One region of the Escherichia sp. HH091_1A genome, then DNA from elsewhere that is predicted to be linked to it. Evidence: predicted binding sites of a transcription regulator. Region 1 holds the regulator's gene; the other holds the start of a gene.

Evidence for each region. Region 1 encodes ArgR, which controls arginine synthesis, uptake and breakdown. Its sites were predicted from a motif close to ANTGAATAAAAATACANT; they were not measured.
Region 2: the regulator ArgR is predicted to act here: its motif matches at 3,028-3,045, upstream of argC (N-acetyl-gamma-glutamyl-phosphate reductase).

Annotation. Positions count from the first base shown of each region.
Region 1 covers NZ_AP025747.1:4,022,504-4,030,032, reverse strand. The annotation lists gene aaeR (HTH-type transcriptional activator AaeR) at 1-708, opposite strand, end outside; gene aaeX (p-hydroxybenzoic acid efflux pump operon protein AaeX) at 891-1,094, shown strand; gene aaeA (p-hydroxybenzoic acid efflux pump subunit AaeA) at 1,102-2,034, shown strand; gene aaeB (p-hydroxybenzoic acid efflux pump subunit AaeB) at 2,040-4,007, shown strand; gene QUF14_RS20200 (barstar family protein) at 4,099-4,371, shown strand; gene yhcN (peroxide/acid stress response protein YhcN) at 4,427-4,690, opposite strand; gene argR (transcriptional regulator ArgR) at 5,054-5,524, opposite strand; gene mdh (malate dehydrogenase) at 5,959-6,897, shown strand; gene degS (outer membrane-stress sensor serine endopeptidase DegS) at 6,960-7,529, opposite strand, start outside.
Region 2 covers NZ_AP025747.1:4,846,473-4,854,001, forward strand. The annotation lists gene ppc (phosphoenolpyruvate carboxylase) at 1-1,527, opposite strand, end outside; gene argE (acetylornithine deacetylase) at 1,829-2,980, opposite strand; gene argC (N-acetyl-gamma-glutamyl-phosphate reductase) at 3,134-4,138, shown strand; gene argB (acetylglutamate kinase) at 4,146-4,922, shown strand; gene argH (argininosuccinate lyase) at 4,983-6,356, shown strand; gene manD (D-mannonate dehydratase ManD) at 6,842-7,529, shown strand, end outside.

The DNA of each region.
Region 1 (7,529 bases):
GATCCCAGCGCCTGCAGTCAGCCAGCGCACCAGCGTCATCGGATCATTAGTCACAAATCTCCCTTGCGGGATCAGGCGAGTCGAGATCCCTTCCGGTGCGATCAGTTCAAATTCATTGTCGGGTCGCACGCTGTATTCAAGCCATGAGTGACTACTTAAATCGGCGGGTTTTTCCGGTATGCCGTATTGTGTGAGATAACTTTTTGCGGCGCACACCACCATTGGCATCGCGCCCAGACGGCGGGAAAACAGGCTGGAATCTTGCAACGCGCCGACGCGGATCACCACATCCAGACCGTCGGCAATCAGGTCGGGGGCAGGAATTCCGGTAACCAGATTAACGCTCAAACCTGGGTATTCTTTCAGCATCTTGGCTGTTAGCCCGGCGAGAACATTTTGTGCCATAGTTGAAGAACAGCCAATGCGCAGCGTCCCGATGGGGGTGTTATTGAAGGCATACAGTTGCTCATGAACATCCTGCACTTCATGAAGCATCCGACGGCAGCCCTGGTAGTAAATTCTACCGGCTTCGGTCAGGCCAATGCTGCGTGTGCTACGGTTTAACAGCTTTACCTGCAACTCATCTTCCAGTTTTGACACCGTCTGACTGATGGACGAAACGCTCATCTGTAGCTGTCTGGCGGCGGCGGTAAAAGAGCCAAATTCAACTACTTTGGCAAACACCGACATGCGTTTTAGTCGTTCCATTATTCACTCTGACTTAAAAGTGATTTAGATCACATAATATAGATAACAGCATAACAGTTACGTTAATATATTAAATATCAATCTACAGCAATGTTGCTCTCGCCCGGCTTTCCATGCCCTTCTCTGCGGCGACAGATGCTGAAAATAATAACGCCTGCTCTCTCTATACAACCAAGGTCAACATGAGTCTGTTTCCCGTTATCGTGGTGTTTGGGCTGTCCTTCCCACCGATATTTTTCGAATTGCTTTTATCACTGGCGATTTTCTGGCTGGTGCGCCGGGTACTTGTGCCAACAGGTATCTACGACTTTGTCTGGCATCCGGCGTTGTTCAACACCGCGCTCTATTGCTGCTTGTTTTATTTGATATCGCGACTGTTCGTTTGAGGTTGAAGTGAAAACACTAATAAGAAAATTCTCCCGTACGGCCATCACGGTCGTATTAGTCATTCTGGCCTTCATCGCAATTTTTAATGCCTGGGTCTATTACACCGAATCCCCGTGGACGCGTGACGCGCGCTTTAGCGCTGACGTCGTTGCGATCGCGCCGGACGTTTCTGGACTCATTACCCAGGTGAATGTTCATGATAACCAGCTGGTGAAAAAAGGACAGGTACTGTTCACCATCGACCAGCCGCGTTATCAAAAGGCGCTTGAGGAAGCGCAAGCCGATGTTGCTTATTATCAGGTACTGGCACAGGAGAAACGCCAGGAGGCCGGACGTCGTAACCGTCTCGGTGTGCAGGCGATGTCTCGCGAAGAGATCGATCAGGCCAACAACGTACTACAAACGGTTCTGCATCAGTTAGCGAAAGCGCAGGCGACCCGCGATCTGGCAAAACTGGATCTTGAACGCACGGTGATCCGCGCGCCAGCAGATGGCTGGGTGACCAACCTCAACGTCTATACCGGTGAGTTTATTACCCGTGGATCAACGGCGGTTGCGCTGGTGAAACAGAACTCCTTCTATGTACTGGCCTATATGGAAGAAACTAAGCTGGAAGGGGTGCGCCCTGGGTATCGTGCAGAGATCACGCCGCTTGGCAGTAACAAAGTGCTGAAAGGGACTGTTGATAGTGTTGCTGCTGGGGTCACCAACGCCAGCAGCACGCGTGACGACAAAGGGATGGCGACCATCGACTCTAACCTTGAATGGGTGCGTTTGGCGCAACGTGTTCCGGTTCGTATTCGTCTCGACAACCAGCAAGAGAACATCTGGCCTGCGGGCACCACTGCTACAGTGGTGGTCACTGGCAAACAAGATCGCGACGAAAGCCAGGATTCGTTCTTCCGTAAAATGGCCCATCGCCTGCGTGAGTTTGGTTAATCACGATGGGTATTTTCTCCATTGCTAACCAACATATTCGCTTTGCGGTAAAACTGGCGACCGCCATTGTACTGGCGCTGTTTGTTGGCTTTCACTTCCAGCTGGAAACGCCACGCTGGGCGGTACTGACAGCGGCGATTGTTGCCGCCGGTCCGGCCTTTGCTGCGGGAGGTGAACCGTATTCTGGCGCTATTCGCTATCGTGGCTTTTTGCGCATCATCGGCACATTTATTGGCTGTATTGCCGGACTGGTGATCATCATTGCGATGATCCGCGCACCATTATTGATGATTCTGGTGTGCTGTATTTGGGCCGGTTTTTGTACCTGGATTTCCTCGCTGGTACGAATAGAAAACTCCTATGCGTGGGGGTTGGCTGGTTATACCGCGCTGATCATTGTGATTACCATTCAGCCGGAACCGCTTCTTACGCCGCAGTTTGCCGTCGAACGTTGTAGCGAGATCGTTATCGGTATTGTGTGTGCAATTATGGCGGATTTGCTCTTTTCTCCGCGATCGATCAAACAAGAAGTGGATCGAGAGCTGGAAAGTTTGCTGGTCGCGCAATATCAATTAATGCAACTCTGTATCAAGCATGGCGATGGTGAAGTTGTCGATAAAGCCTGGGGCGATCTTGTGCGACGCACCACGGCGTTACAAGGTATGCGCAGCAACCTGAATATGGAATCTTCCCGCTGGGCGCGGGCCAATCGACGTTTAAAAGCGATCAATACGCTATCGCTGACGCTGATTACCCAATCCTGCGAAACTTATCTTATTCAGAATACGCGCCCGGAATTGATCACTGATACTTTCCGCGAATTTTTTGACACGCCGGTAGAAACCGCGCAGGACGTCCACAAGCAGCTCAAACGCCTGCGGAGAGTTATCGCCTGGACCGGGGAACGGGAAACGCCTGTCACCATTTATAGCTGGGTCGCGGCGGCAACGCGTTATCAGCTTCTCAAGCGCGGCGTTATCAGTAACACAAAAATCAACGCTACTGAAGAAGAGATCCTGCAAGGCGAACCGGAAGTCAAAGTAGAGTCAGCCGAACGTCATCATGCGATGGTTAACTTCTGGCGAACCACACTTTCCTGCATTCTGGGGACGCTTTTCTGGCTGTGGACGGGCTGGACTTCCGGCAGTGGTGCAATGGTGATGATTGCGGTAGTGACGTCACTGGCAATGCGTTTGCCGAATCCACGCATGGTGGCGATCGACTTTATTTATGGGACGCTGGCGGCGCTGCCGTTAGGGCTACTCTACTTTTTGGTGATTATCCCTAATACCCAACAAAGCATGTTATTGCTGTGTATTAGCCTGGCAGTGCTGGGATTCTTCCTTGGCATTGAAGTACAGAAACGGCGATTGGGCTCGATGGGGGCGCTGGCCAGCACCATAAACATTATCGTGCTGGATAACCCGATGACTTTCCATTTCAGTCAGTTTCTCGACAGCGCATTAGGGCAAATCGTCGGCTGTGTGCTCGCGTTCACCGTTATTTTGCTGGTGCGGGATAAATCGCGCGACAGGACTGGACGTGTACTGCTTAATCAGTTTGTTTCTGCCGCTGTTTCCGCGATGACTACCAATGTGGCACGTCGTAAAGAGAATCACCTCCCGGCACTTTATCAGCAGCTGTTTTTGCTGATGAATAAGTTCCCAGGGGATTTGCCGAAATTTCGCCTGGCACTGACGATGATTATCGCGCACCAGCGCCTGCGTGATGCGCCGATCCCGGTTAACGAGGATTTATCGGCGTTTCACCGGCAAATGCGCCGCACAGCAGACCATGTGATATCTGCCCGTAGCGATGATAAACGTCGTCGGTACTTTGGCCAGTTGCTGGAAGAACTGGAAATCTACCAGGAAAAGCTACGCATCTGGCAAGCGCCACCGCAGGTGACGGAACCAGTACATCGGCTTACGGGTATGCTCCATAAGTATCAACATGCGTTGACCGATAGTTAAGTCAAAACCGACGCCAAAAGCGTCGGTTTTTTCATGGCTATACTTAGCAATGAACGGCAGAACTCGCCGCGAAACGTGACGGTGGCAACAGATGAATATTTATACCTTTGATTTTGATGAGATTGAGAGTCAGGAGGATTTTTATCGCGACTTTAGCCAAACCTTTGGTCTGGCAAAAGATAAAGTACGCGATCTCGACTCTCTATGGGATGTGTTAATGAACGATGTCCTGCCGCTACCACTTGAGATTGAATTTGTTCATCTGGGAGAGAAAACGCGTCGCCGTTTTGGCGCGTTAATATTGCTGTTTGATGAGGCAGAGGAAGAGCTGGAAGGGCATTTGCGTTTTAATGTTCGTCATTAGCGCAAAAAAAAGCCCCCGAACCGGGGGCAATATCGTCGGACAAGACGATGAGGGTTTATTTGTACAGTTCAGCCGTAGCGTGCCAGGTGTCACCGCTACGAGCTTCAGTAATCTGGTAGGCCGTTGCGCCTTTCTCTTCCGCTTTTTTGTTCAGCATTTCACGCATATCCATTGGCGAAGACGCCACACCACTTACGGATACGGTCCCGATTGCTTCACGATTTTGTGCTTGTGCAGCATCAATGGAGTCGGCAGCGAATGCACCGAAAGAGAGAACAGAAAGTACGCTTAATGCAGCAACAGTGGTTTTGATTTTCATGATTTTTACCTCGACATAATCTTTTAGCTGGGCCTTTGTTTCGTGACCCATATCACAAAATCAAGTATACACTAATTATTGAACTAATTAATACCACACTAACTGTTTCAGTTGATACTAAGTGTTAAAAGTGTGAGTTTTAATAACAAAAAAGAATTAAAAACACGGTTATTTATTATTAATTCTATTATTTTCAATTAGATAATGAATTTTGCATAATGTGCTTTTTTAACTCATGTATTCATTATGTGAATGATATGTCGCGCTAAAACGCACTATTCGTTAAATTAATCGTAGGAGAAAGCAGGGGGATGAGAGGGAAAAGCAACATTTTCCCCGCCGCCAGAAGCGACGGGGCAGAGATTAAAGCTCCTGGTCGAACAGCTCTAAAATCGCTTCGTACAGGTCTTTGACGGTGAAACCGTTAGCAGGGGTAGTAAAGATGGTGTCATCGCCAGCGATGGTGCCCAGAATACCTTCTGCTTTGCCCAGTGAGTCCAGCAGGCGAGCAATTAACTGCGCCGCGCCAGGGCTGGTATGAATCACGACAACTGCATCGTTGTAGTCTATATCCAGCACCAGATTCTTCAATGGACTGGAGGTAGTTGGTACACCCAGTTCAGCTGGCAGGCAGTAAACCATTTCCATTTTGGCATTGCGTGTACGTACAGCACCAAACTTGGTCAACATCCGCGAGACTTTAGACTGATTAATATTGTCAAAGCCTTGCTCCTGCAACGCGGCGACGATTTCGCCCTGGGAGCTAAATTTCTCTTCTTTAAGTAATGCTTTAAATGCTTTAACTAGTTCTTCTTGCTTAGCCGAGCTTCGCATAAGTCACCCGATATGGTGGTTGATACAACATTATTGTGCATACAGATGAATTTTTATGCAAACAGTCAGCCCTGAAGAAGGCTGAAATAATGTTATGAAAGAGCGGGATTTTATCAAATTTCGTTATTGAGAAACATGCCTGCGTCACGGCATGCAAATTCTGCTTAAAAGTAAATTAATTGTTATCAAATTGATGTTGTTTTGGCTGAACGGTAGGGTATATTGTCACCACCTGTTGGAATGTTGCGCTAATGCATAAGCGACTGTTAATTACGTAAGTTAGGTTCCTGATTACGGCAATTAAATGCATAAACGCTAAACTTGCGTGACTACACATTCTTGAGATGTGGTCATTGTAAACGGCAATTTTGTGGATTAAGGTCGCGGCAGCGGAGCAACATATCTTAGTTTATCAATATAATAAGGAGTTTAGGATGAAAGTCGCAGTCCTCGGCGCTGCTGGCGGTATTGGCCAGGCGCTTGCACTACTGTTAAAAACCCAACTGCCTTCAGGTTCAGAACTCTCTCTGTATGATATCGCTCCAGTGACTCCCGGTGTGGCTGTCGATCTGAGCCATATCCCTACTGCTGTGAAAATCAAAGGTTTTTCTGGTGAAGATGCGACTCCGGCGCTGGAAGGCGCAGATGTCGTTCTTATCTCTGCAGGTGTAGCGCGTAAACCGGGTATGGATCGTTCCGACCTGTTTAACGTTAACGCCGGCATCGTGAAAAATCTGGTACAGCAAGTTGCGAAAACCTGCCCAAAAGCGTGCATTGGTATTATCACTAACCCGGTTAACACCACAGTTGCGATTGCTGCTGAAGTGCTGAAAAAAGCCGGAGTTTATGACAAAAACAAACTGTTCGGCGTTACTACGCTGGATATCATTCGTTCCAACACCTTTGTTGCGGAACTGAAAGGCAAACAGCCGGGCGAAGTTGAAGTGCCGGTAATTGGCGGTCACTCTGGTGTTACCATTCTGCCGCTGCTGTCACAGGTTCCTGGCGTTAGTTTTACTGAGCAGGAAGTGGCTGATCTGACCAAACGTATCCAGAACGCGGGTACTGAGGTGGTTGAAGCGAAAGCCGGTGGCGGGTCTGCAACCCTGTCTATGGGCCAGGCAGCTGCACGTTTTGGTCTGTCTCTGGTTCGCGCACTACAGGGCGAACAAGGCGTTGTCGAATGTGCCTACGTTGAAGGCGACGGTCAGTACGCACGTTTCTTCTCTCAACCGCTGCTGCTGGGTAAAAACGGCGTGGAAGAGCGTAAATCTATCGGCACCCTGAGCGCATTTGAACAGAACGCGCTGGAAGGTATGCTGGATACGCTGAAGAAAGATATCGCCCTGGGCGAAGAGTTCGTTAATAAGTAATTGATTAGCGGATAATAAAAAACCGGAGCACAGACTCCGGTTTTTTGTTTTGAGCGCACGAATTAATTGGTTGCCGGATATTCCTGAATGGTGACCTGCAGCGTTAACTGCTTATCATCACGCATCACGACAACCGGGATCACCGAGCCAGGGCGAATTTCCGCCACCTGATCCATCGTCTCCAGAGCAGAGATGGCCGGTTTGTTATCCACCGAAATAATCAAATCATTGACCTGTATACCCGCATTCGCCGCCGGGCCGTCAGGTGACACTTCATTAACCACGATCCCTTGCAGTTGATCTATACCACCGCCCTGCGCGTGCAGTGGTGCGATCTCACGTCCGCCGATACCAATGTAGCCGCGGATCACGCGACCATCGCGGATCAGCTTATCCATAATTTTGGTTGCTAACTGGAAAGGAATCGCAAAGCCGATGCCTTCCGGCGTTTCGCCATCGTTACTCTTATCAAACGACAGCGTGTTAATGCCCATCAGTTCGCCCAGCGAGTTCACCAGTGCGCCGCCAGAGTTACCGTGGTTAATGGAAGCATCGGTTTGCAGGAAGTTTTGCCGCCCGGTCGGGTTCAGACCAATTCGACCCGTGGCACTAATAATCCCCTGGGTAATGGT
Region 2 (7,529 bases), 820 kb from region 1:
ATCAAGGGTTTCAAACAGCGGTGCAACCGGCATCGCAAATCCAATACCCGCTTCTTTCAGCAGCAGGTGTACAGCCAGTACGTCGGACGGCGTTTTTGCCATCGAGATCACGTAGGCGGCAATGGAACCTTGCGGTGCTTCAGCAATTACCTGACAGGTATCAAGTACTTCGCGCGTTTCGGCGCTCGGTTGCCAGTTACGCGGCAGAAGAGGGCGTTTGGAGTTCAGTTCGCGGATCAGGAACGCCTGTTTGTCGGCCTCTGACCAGCTTTCGTAGTCGCCGATGCCGAGGTAGCGGGTCAGTTCGCCCAGCGCTTCGGTATGACGGGTGCTCTCCTGACGGATATCAATACGGACCAGCGGTACACCGAAACATTTCACGCGGCGCAGGGTGTCGAGCAGATCGCCGTTGGCAATAATACCCATGCCACACGCCTGAAGGGACTGGTAGCAAGCGTAGAGCGGCTCCCACAGTTCTTCGTTCTGCGTCAGCAGACCCTCTGGTTTTGGTACTTCTTCACCTTTCAGGCGCGCTTCCAGCCATGCCTGTGTCGCCATCAGGCGGGAACGCAGGTTTTTCATCAGATAGCGATACGGTTCTGCGGCACCTTCTTCGCCGACCAGCGCCAGCAGTTCCGGAGTTGCTTCAACCATCGACAGTTCAGAAACCAGAACTTGAATATCTTTCAGGAACAGATCGGTGGCTTTCCAGCGGCTGAGCAGCAGGACGTGGCGGGTGATATCGGCAGTGACGTTCGGGTTTCCGTCGCGGTCGCCGCCCATCCACGAGGTAAAACGCACCGGAACAAATTCGACGGGTAGTTTGTAGCCGAGGTTCTCTTCCAGTTGTTCGTTCAGTTCGCGCAGGTAATTCGGTACGCCTTGCCACAGGCTGTTTTCTACTACGGCAAAGCCCCATTTGGCCTCATCTACCGGGCTTGGGCGCAGCTTACGGATTTCATCGGTATGCCATGACTGGGCGATCAACTGGCGCAGGCGGCGCATCAGTTGGTTATGTTCGTAGTCGGCGATATCTTTGTTGTCGAGCTGTTTTAAGCAGGCGTTCACTTCCACCATTTTGTGGATCAGCGTACGACGGGTAATTTCGGTTGGGTGAGCCGTGAGGACCAGTTCCAGCGACAGCGATTCAACTGCTTTTTTGATGCTGTCTTCGCTCAGTTCCGGCTGGTTTTTCAGTTTACGCAGGGTGCGGGCGATCACTTCCGGATTGCTGGCTGCTTCGCCTTTCGGCGAAATGCTATGGTATTGCTCGGCGGTGTTAGCCAGATTCAGGAACTGACTAAACGCACGCGCAACGGGCAGCAGCTCGTCGTTCGACAAATTTTGTAAAGTGGTGAGCAACTCCTGGCGGTTAGCATCATTGCCAGCGCGTGAAGATTTGGACAACTTACGGATAGTTTCAACGCGTTCAAGAATGTGTTCTCCCAACGCATCCTTGATGGTTTCCCCCAGCACTTTGCCGAGCATACTGACATTACTACGCAATGCGGAATATTGTTCGTTCATATTACCCCAGACACCCCATCTTATCGTTTGATAGCCCTGTATCCTTCACGTCGCATTGGCGCGAATATGCTCGGGCTTTGCTTTTCGTCGTCTTTTATAAAGCCACGTAAAAGCGATGACGTCAAATGCTGCGAAATCGCTTCAGCAAACGAATAAATAGCAGGAATTTACGCCATTAAATTCACGACGCTTTAAATAAGCGTAACTTATGGAAATGTTAAAAAATCGCCTTGAGTAACACCAAAGGTGTAGGTCGGATAAGATGCGCAAGCATCGCATCCGACATTGTTTGGCCTACGTTTTAATGCCAGCAGAAATGGTGAATCACCTGGGTGATCAGTTCGCGGGTGGGCTTGATAAACCGTGTCTCCAGGTATTCATCAGGCTGATGAGCCTGATTAATTGAGCCAGGTCCCAGCACCAGCGTCGGGCATAACGTCTGAATAAACGGCGCTTCGGTACAGTAGTTCACTACTTCGGTCTTTGCTCCGAGCAATTTCTCAACCACTTCAACCAGTTGATGATTCGGTGGGCATTCATAGCCAGGAATCGGTGGATGCAGCTCGTCGACCGTCAGACGACCCGGCCAGCGCTCGCTCACCGGAGACAATGCATCGTTGAGCAAACCATTAAGTTCATTGAGTGTCATGCCTGGCAGCGGACGAATATCCATATGCAACTCACAGCAAGCGCAAATACGGTTAGATGCATCGCCACCGTGAATATGCCCGAGGTTGAGCGTAGGGTATGGCACGGTAAATGCTTCGTAGTGATAACGTTCTTTCAGATTATCGCGCAATTGCAAAATATGCCCGATGGCGTCGTGCATCAATTCGATCGCGTTAACTCCGCGTGCTGGATCGCTGGAGTGCCCCGACTGGCCCTGAATACGGATGGCGTTCGAGATATGGCCTTTATGCGCGCGTACCGGTTGCAGCGACGTCGGTTCGCCAATGATGGCGCAATCCGGGCGCAGGGCGGTAGTTTCGGCAAAATAACGCGCTCCTGCCATACTGGTCTCTTCATCGGCAGTCGCCAGAATGTAGAGCGGTTTTTTCAGTTTCGTGACGTCGACATCGCGTAGTGCATCGAGGATAAACGCAAAAAAGCCTTTCATGTCGGCGGTGCCTAAGCCGTAAAGCTTGCCGTCATGCTCCGTCAGCGTAAACGGATCGCGCGTCCAGCGGCCGTCATCAAATGGCACCGTATCGGTATGCCCCGCCAGCAGCAAACCGCCAGCTCCCTGTCCGGTACTTGCCAGCATATTAAATTTGTTGCGAGTTCCCGGCACGGGCTGCACTTCCACATTGAAGCCCAAATCTTTAAACCAGTCCGCCAGCAGAGTGATTAAATCTGCATTGCTTTGATCGAGTGCCTCTTCCGTGGCGCTTATTGAAGGTGTGGCAATCAGAGCACGGTAAATCTCGATAAATGGCGGTAATTTGTTTTTCATTGTTGACACACCTCTGGTCATGATAGTATCAATATTCATGCAGTATTTGTGAATAAAAATACACTAACGTTGAGCGTAATAAAACCCACCAGCCGTAAGGTGAATGTTTTACGTTTAACCAGGCAACCAGACATAAGAAGGTGAATAGCCCCGATGTTGAATACGCTGATTGTGGGTGCCAGCGGTTACGCTGGCGCAGAGCTAGTGACCTATGTAAATCGCCATCCGCATATGAACATAACCGCTTTGACTGTTTCAGCGCAAAGCAATGATGCGGGAAAGTTAATCTCCGATTTGCATCCGCAGCTAAAAGGCATCGTTGATCTGCCGTTGCAGCCGATGTCGGATATCAGTGAGTTTAGCCCAGGGGTGGACGTGGTGTTTCTTGCTACTGCCCATGAAGTTAGTCACGATTTAGCGCCACAATTTCTTGAAGCGGGCTGTGTGGTGTTCGACCTTTCCGGCGCGTTTCGTGTTAACGACGCCACCTTCTATGAAAAATATTACGGCTTTAGCCATCAATACCCGGAACTGTTGGAACAGGCAGCTTACGGTCTGGCGGAGTGGTGCGGTCATAAATTAAAAGAAGCGAACTTAATTGCGGTGCCTGGCTGTTATCCGACGGCGGCGCAATTGGCGCTGAAACCGTTGATTGATGCCGATCTTCTTGACCTCAATCAGTGGCCGGTTATCAACGCCACCAGTGGTGTGAGCGGAGCAGGACGTAAGGCAGCGATTTCAAATAGTTTTTGTGAAGTTAGCCTGCAACCGTATGGTGTCTTTACCCATCGCCACCAGCCGGAGATCGCCACGCATCTCGGTGCTGACGTTATTTTTACCCCGCATCTGGGCAATTTCCCGCGCGGCATTCTCGAAACCATTACCTGCCGCCTGAAGCCTGGCGTGAACCAGGCGCAAGTCGCGCAAGCGTTACAGCAGGCGTATGCCCATAAACCGCTGGTACGGTTGTATGACAAAGGCGTTCCGGCGCTGAAAAATGTCGTCGGGCTGCCGTTCTGCGATATCGGTTTTGCCGTTCAGGGGGAACATCTGATTATTGTGGCGACCGAAGACAACTTATTGAAAGGCGCGGCAGCACAAGCGGTACAGTGCGCCAATATTCGTTTCGGCTATGCGGAAACGCAGTCTCTTATTTAGGGGTGCAATGATGAATCCATTAATTATCAAACTGGGCGGCGTACTGCTGGATAGTGAAGAGGCGCTGGAACGTCTGTTTAGCGCCCTGGTGAATTATCGCGAGTCACATCAGCGTCCGCTGGTGATTGTCCACGGCGGCGGCTGCGTGGTGGATGAGCTGATGAAAGGACTGAATCTGCCGGTGAAAAAGAAAAACGGCCTGCGGGTGACGCCTGCGGATCAGATAGACATTATCACCGGAGCGCTGGCGGGAACGGCAAATAAAACCCTGCTGGCATGGGCGAAGAAACATCAGATTGCAGCCGTAGGTTTGTTTCTCGGTGACGGCGACAGCGTAAAAGTGACCCAGCTCGATGAAGAGTTAGGCCATGTTGGACTGGCGCAGCCAGGTTCGCCTAAGCTTATCAACACGTTGCTGGAAAACGGTTATCTACCAGTGGTCAGCTCCATTGGCGTAACGGACGAAGGGCAACTGATGAACGTCAATGCTGACCAGGCGGCGACGGCGCTGGCGGCAACGCTGGGCGCGGATCTGATTTTGCTCTCTGATGTCAGCGGTATTCTCGACGGCAAAGGGCAACGTATTGCCGAAATGACCGCAGCGAAAGCAGAACAACTGATTGAGCAGGGCATTATTACTGACGGCATGATAGTGAAAGTGAACGCGGCGCTGGACGCTGCGCGCACGCTGGGTCGCCCGGTAGATATTGCCTCCTGGCGTCATGCGGAACAGCTTCCGGCACTGTTTAACGGTATGCCGATGGGTACGCGGATTTTAGCTTAAGTTTTGTTGGCCAGAGACGTAGCTTTCTGGCATTGAATTTCAAAATAAGGAAACAGAGTTATGGCACTTTGGGGCGGGCGTTTTACCCAGGCAGCAGATCAACGGTTTAAACAATTCAACGACTCACTGCGCTTTGATTACCGTCTGGCGGAGCAGGATATTGTTGGCTCTGTGGCCTGGTCCAAAGCGCTGGTAACGGTAGGCGTGTTAACCGCAGAAGAACAGGTGCAACTGGAAGAGGCGCTCAATGTGCTGCTGGAAGATGTTCGCGCCAGGCCACAACAAATTCTTGAAAGCGACGCCGAAGATATCCATAGCTGGGTGGAAGGCAAACTGATCGACAAAGTGGGCCAGTTAGGCAAAAAACTGCATACCGGGCGTAGCCGTAATGATCAGGTAGCGACTGACCTGAAACTGTGGTGCAAGGATACCGTTAGCGAGTTGCTGACGGCTAACCGACAGTTACAATCGGCGCTGGTGGAAACCGCGCAGAATAATCAGGACGCGGTAATGCCTGGTTACACTCACCTGCAACGCGCCCAGCCGGTGACGTTTGCGCACTGGTGCCTGGCCTATGTTGAGATGCTGGCGCGTGATGAAAGCCGTTTGCAGGATGCGCTTAAGCGTCTGGATGTCAGCCCGCTAGGCTGTGGCGCCCTGGCGGGAACGGCCTATGAAATCGACCGTGAACAGTTAGCAGGCTGGCTGGGCTTTGCCTCGGCGACCCGTAACAGTCTCGACAGCGTTTCTGACCGCGACCACGTGCTGGAACTGCTATCTGCCGCCGCTATCGGTATGGTGCATTTGTCGCGTTTTGCCGAAGATCTGATTTTCTTTAACACCGGCGAAGCGGGTTTTGTGGAGCTTTCTGATCGTGTTACTTCCGGTTCATCATTAATGCCGCAGAAGAAAAACCCGGATGCGCTGGAGTTGATTCGCGGTAAATGCGGTCGTGTTCAGGGCGCGTTGACCGGCATGATGATGACGCTGAAAGGTCTGCCGTTGGCCTATAACAAAGATATGCAGGAAGACAAAGAAGGTCTGTTCGATGCGCTCGATACCTGGCTGGACTGCCTGCATATGGCGGCGCTGGTGCTGGACGGGATTCAGGTGAAACGCCCACGTTGCCAGGAAGCGGCGCAGCAGGGGTATGCGAACGCCACTGAACTGGCGGATTACCTGGTGGCGAAAGGTGTGCCGTTCCGCGAGGCGCACCATATTGTTGGTGAAGCGGTGGTGGAAGCCATTCGTCAGGGCAAACCGCTGGAAGAACTGCCGCTCAGTGAGTTGCAGAAATTCAGCGAGGTGATTGGCGAAGATGTCTATCCGATTCTGTCGCTGCAATCGTGCCTCGACAAGCGTGCGGCAAAAGGCGGCGTCTCCCCGCAGCAGGTGGCGCAGGCGATTGCTTTTGCGCAGGCGCGGTTGGGGTAATTGGTTTATATTGCTCCCCTGAAAATGGGGAGCTTACCACGCCTATAAAGTAGCGACACTACGTAGGCGGACTGCCTCAGGCAGAAATTTGTCAGCATTCTGGTGACCTTAAATTTAACGCCCAACCAGAACTATTATTTGTCATATTCCTTTTTATTCTTGCGTCTTCTTTACCTTCACTCTCCCCATGAAAATCATATTTTCAATACATCAATCAATACATATTTTAATTAATTGAATATAATTCATTTCTATTGCTGCGCTCATATTTAATGATTAATGGAGTTTGTTATGTGATTATTTAACGTGTTGTTTTAACGATAATGGTTAATTATTCAGGTGGTTTTTGAGGGTGTTTTTTCTCCTCGGCGGAAATTTTTATTTTTAATGTGATCACGGTTGAATAATCGCTCTTTCTCTCTTGTATGGTAGTAGGTGTAAAATTAAGTTTGAAGCATCTATTTACAACACAGGAGATTGCAATAATGAAAATTATTGCTGCAGATGTTTTTGTTACTTGCCCAAGACGTAATTTCGTTACGCTTAAAATAACCACTGCAAGCGGACTTTGTGGATTGGGAGATGCCACATTAAATGGTCGCGAATTGTCGGTCGCTTCTTATCTGAAAGATCATCTTTGTCCACAATTAATTGGCCGCGATGCCAGCCGTATCGAAGATATCTGGCAATTCTTTTATAAAGGTGCTTACTGGCGACGTGGCCCCGTCACGATGTCGGCCATTTCTGCCATTGATATGGCGTTGTGGGATATCAAAGCCAAAGCGGCAAATATGCCATTGTATCAACTGCTTGGTGGGGCTTCTCGTGAAGGCGTGATGGTTTATTGCCACACCACCGGGCGCACGATTGATGAAGTCCTTGAAGACTATGCAAAGCACCAGCTGATGGGCTTTAAGGCGATTCGTGTGCAGTGCGGTGTACCGGGTATGCAAACCACTTATGGCCTGGCGAAGGGCAAAGGACTGGCGTATGAACCGGCAACCAAAGGCCTGTGGCCGGAAGAGCAGTTGTGGTCTTCAGAAAAGTATCTCGATTTTACACCGAAGTTATTTGAAGCGGTGCGTAATAAGTTCGGTTTTAACGAACATCTGTTGCATGACATGCACCATCGCCTGACTCCTATCGAAGCGGCGCGCTTTGGGAAGAGCATTG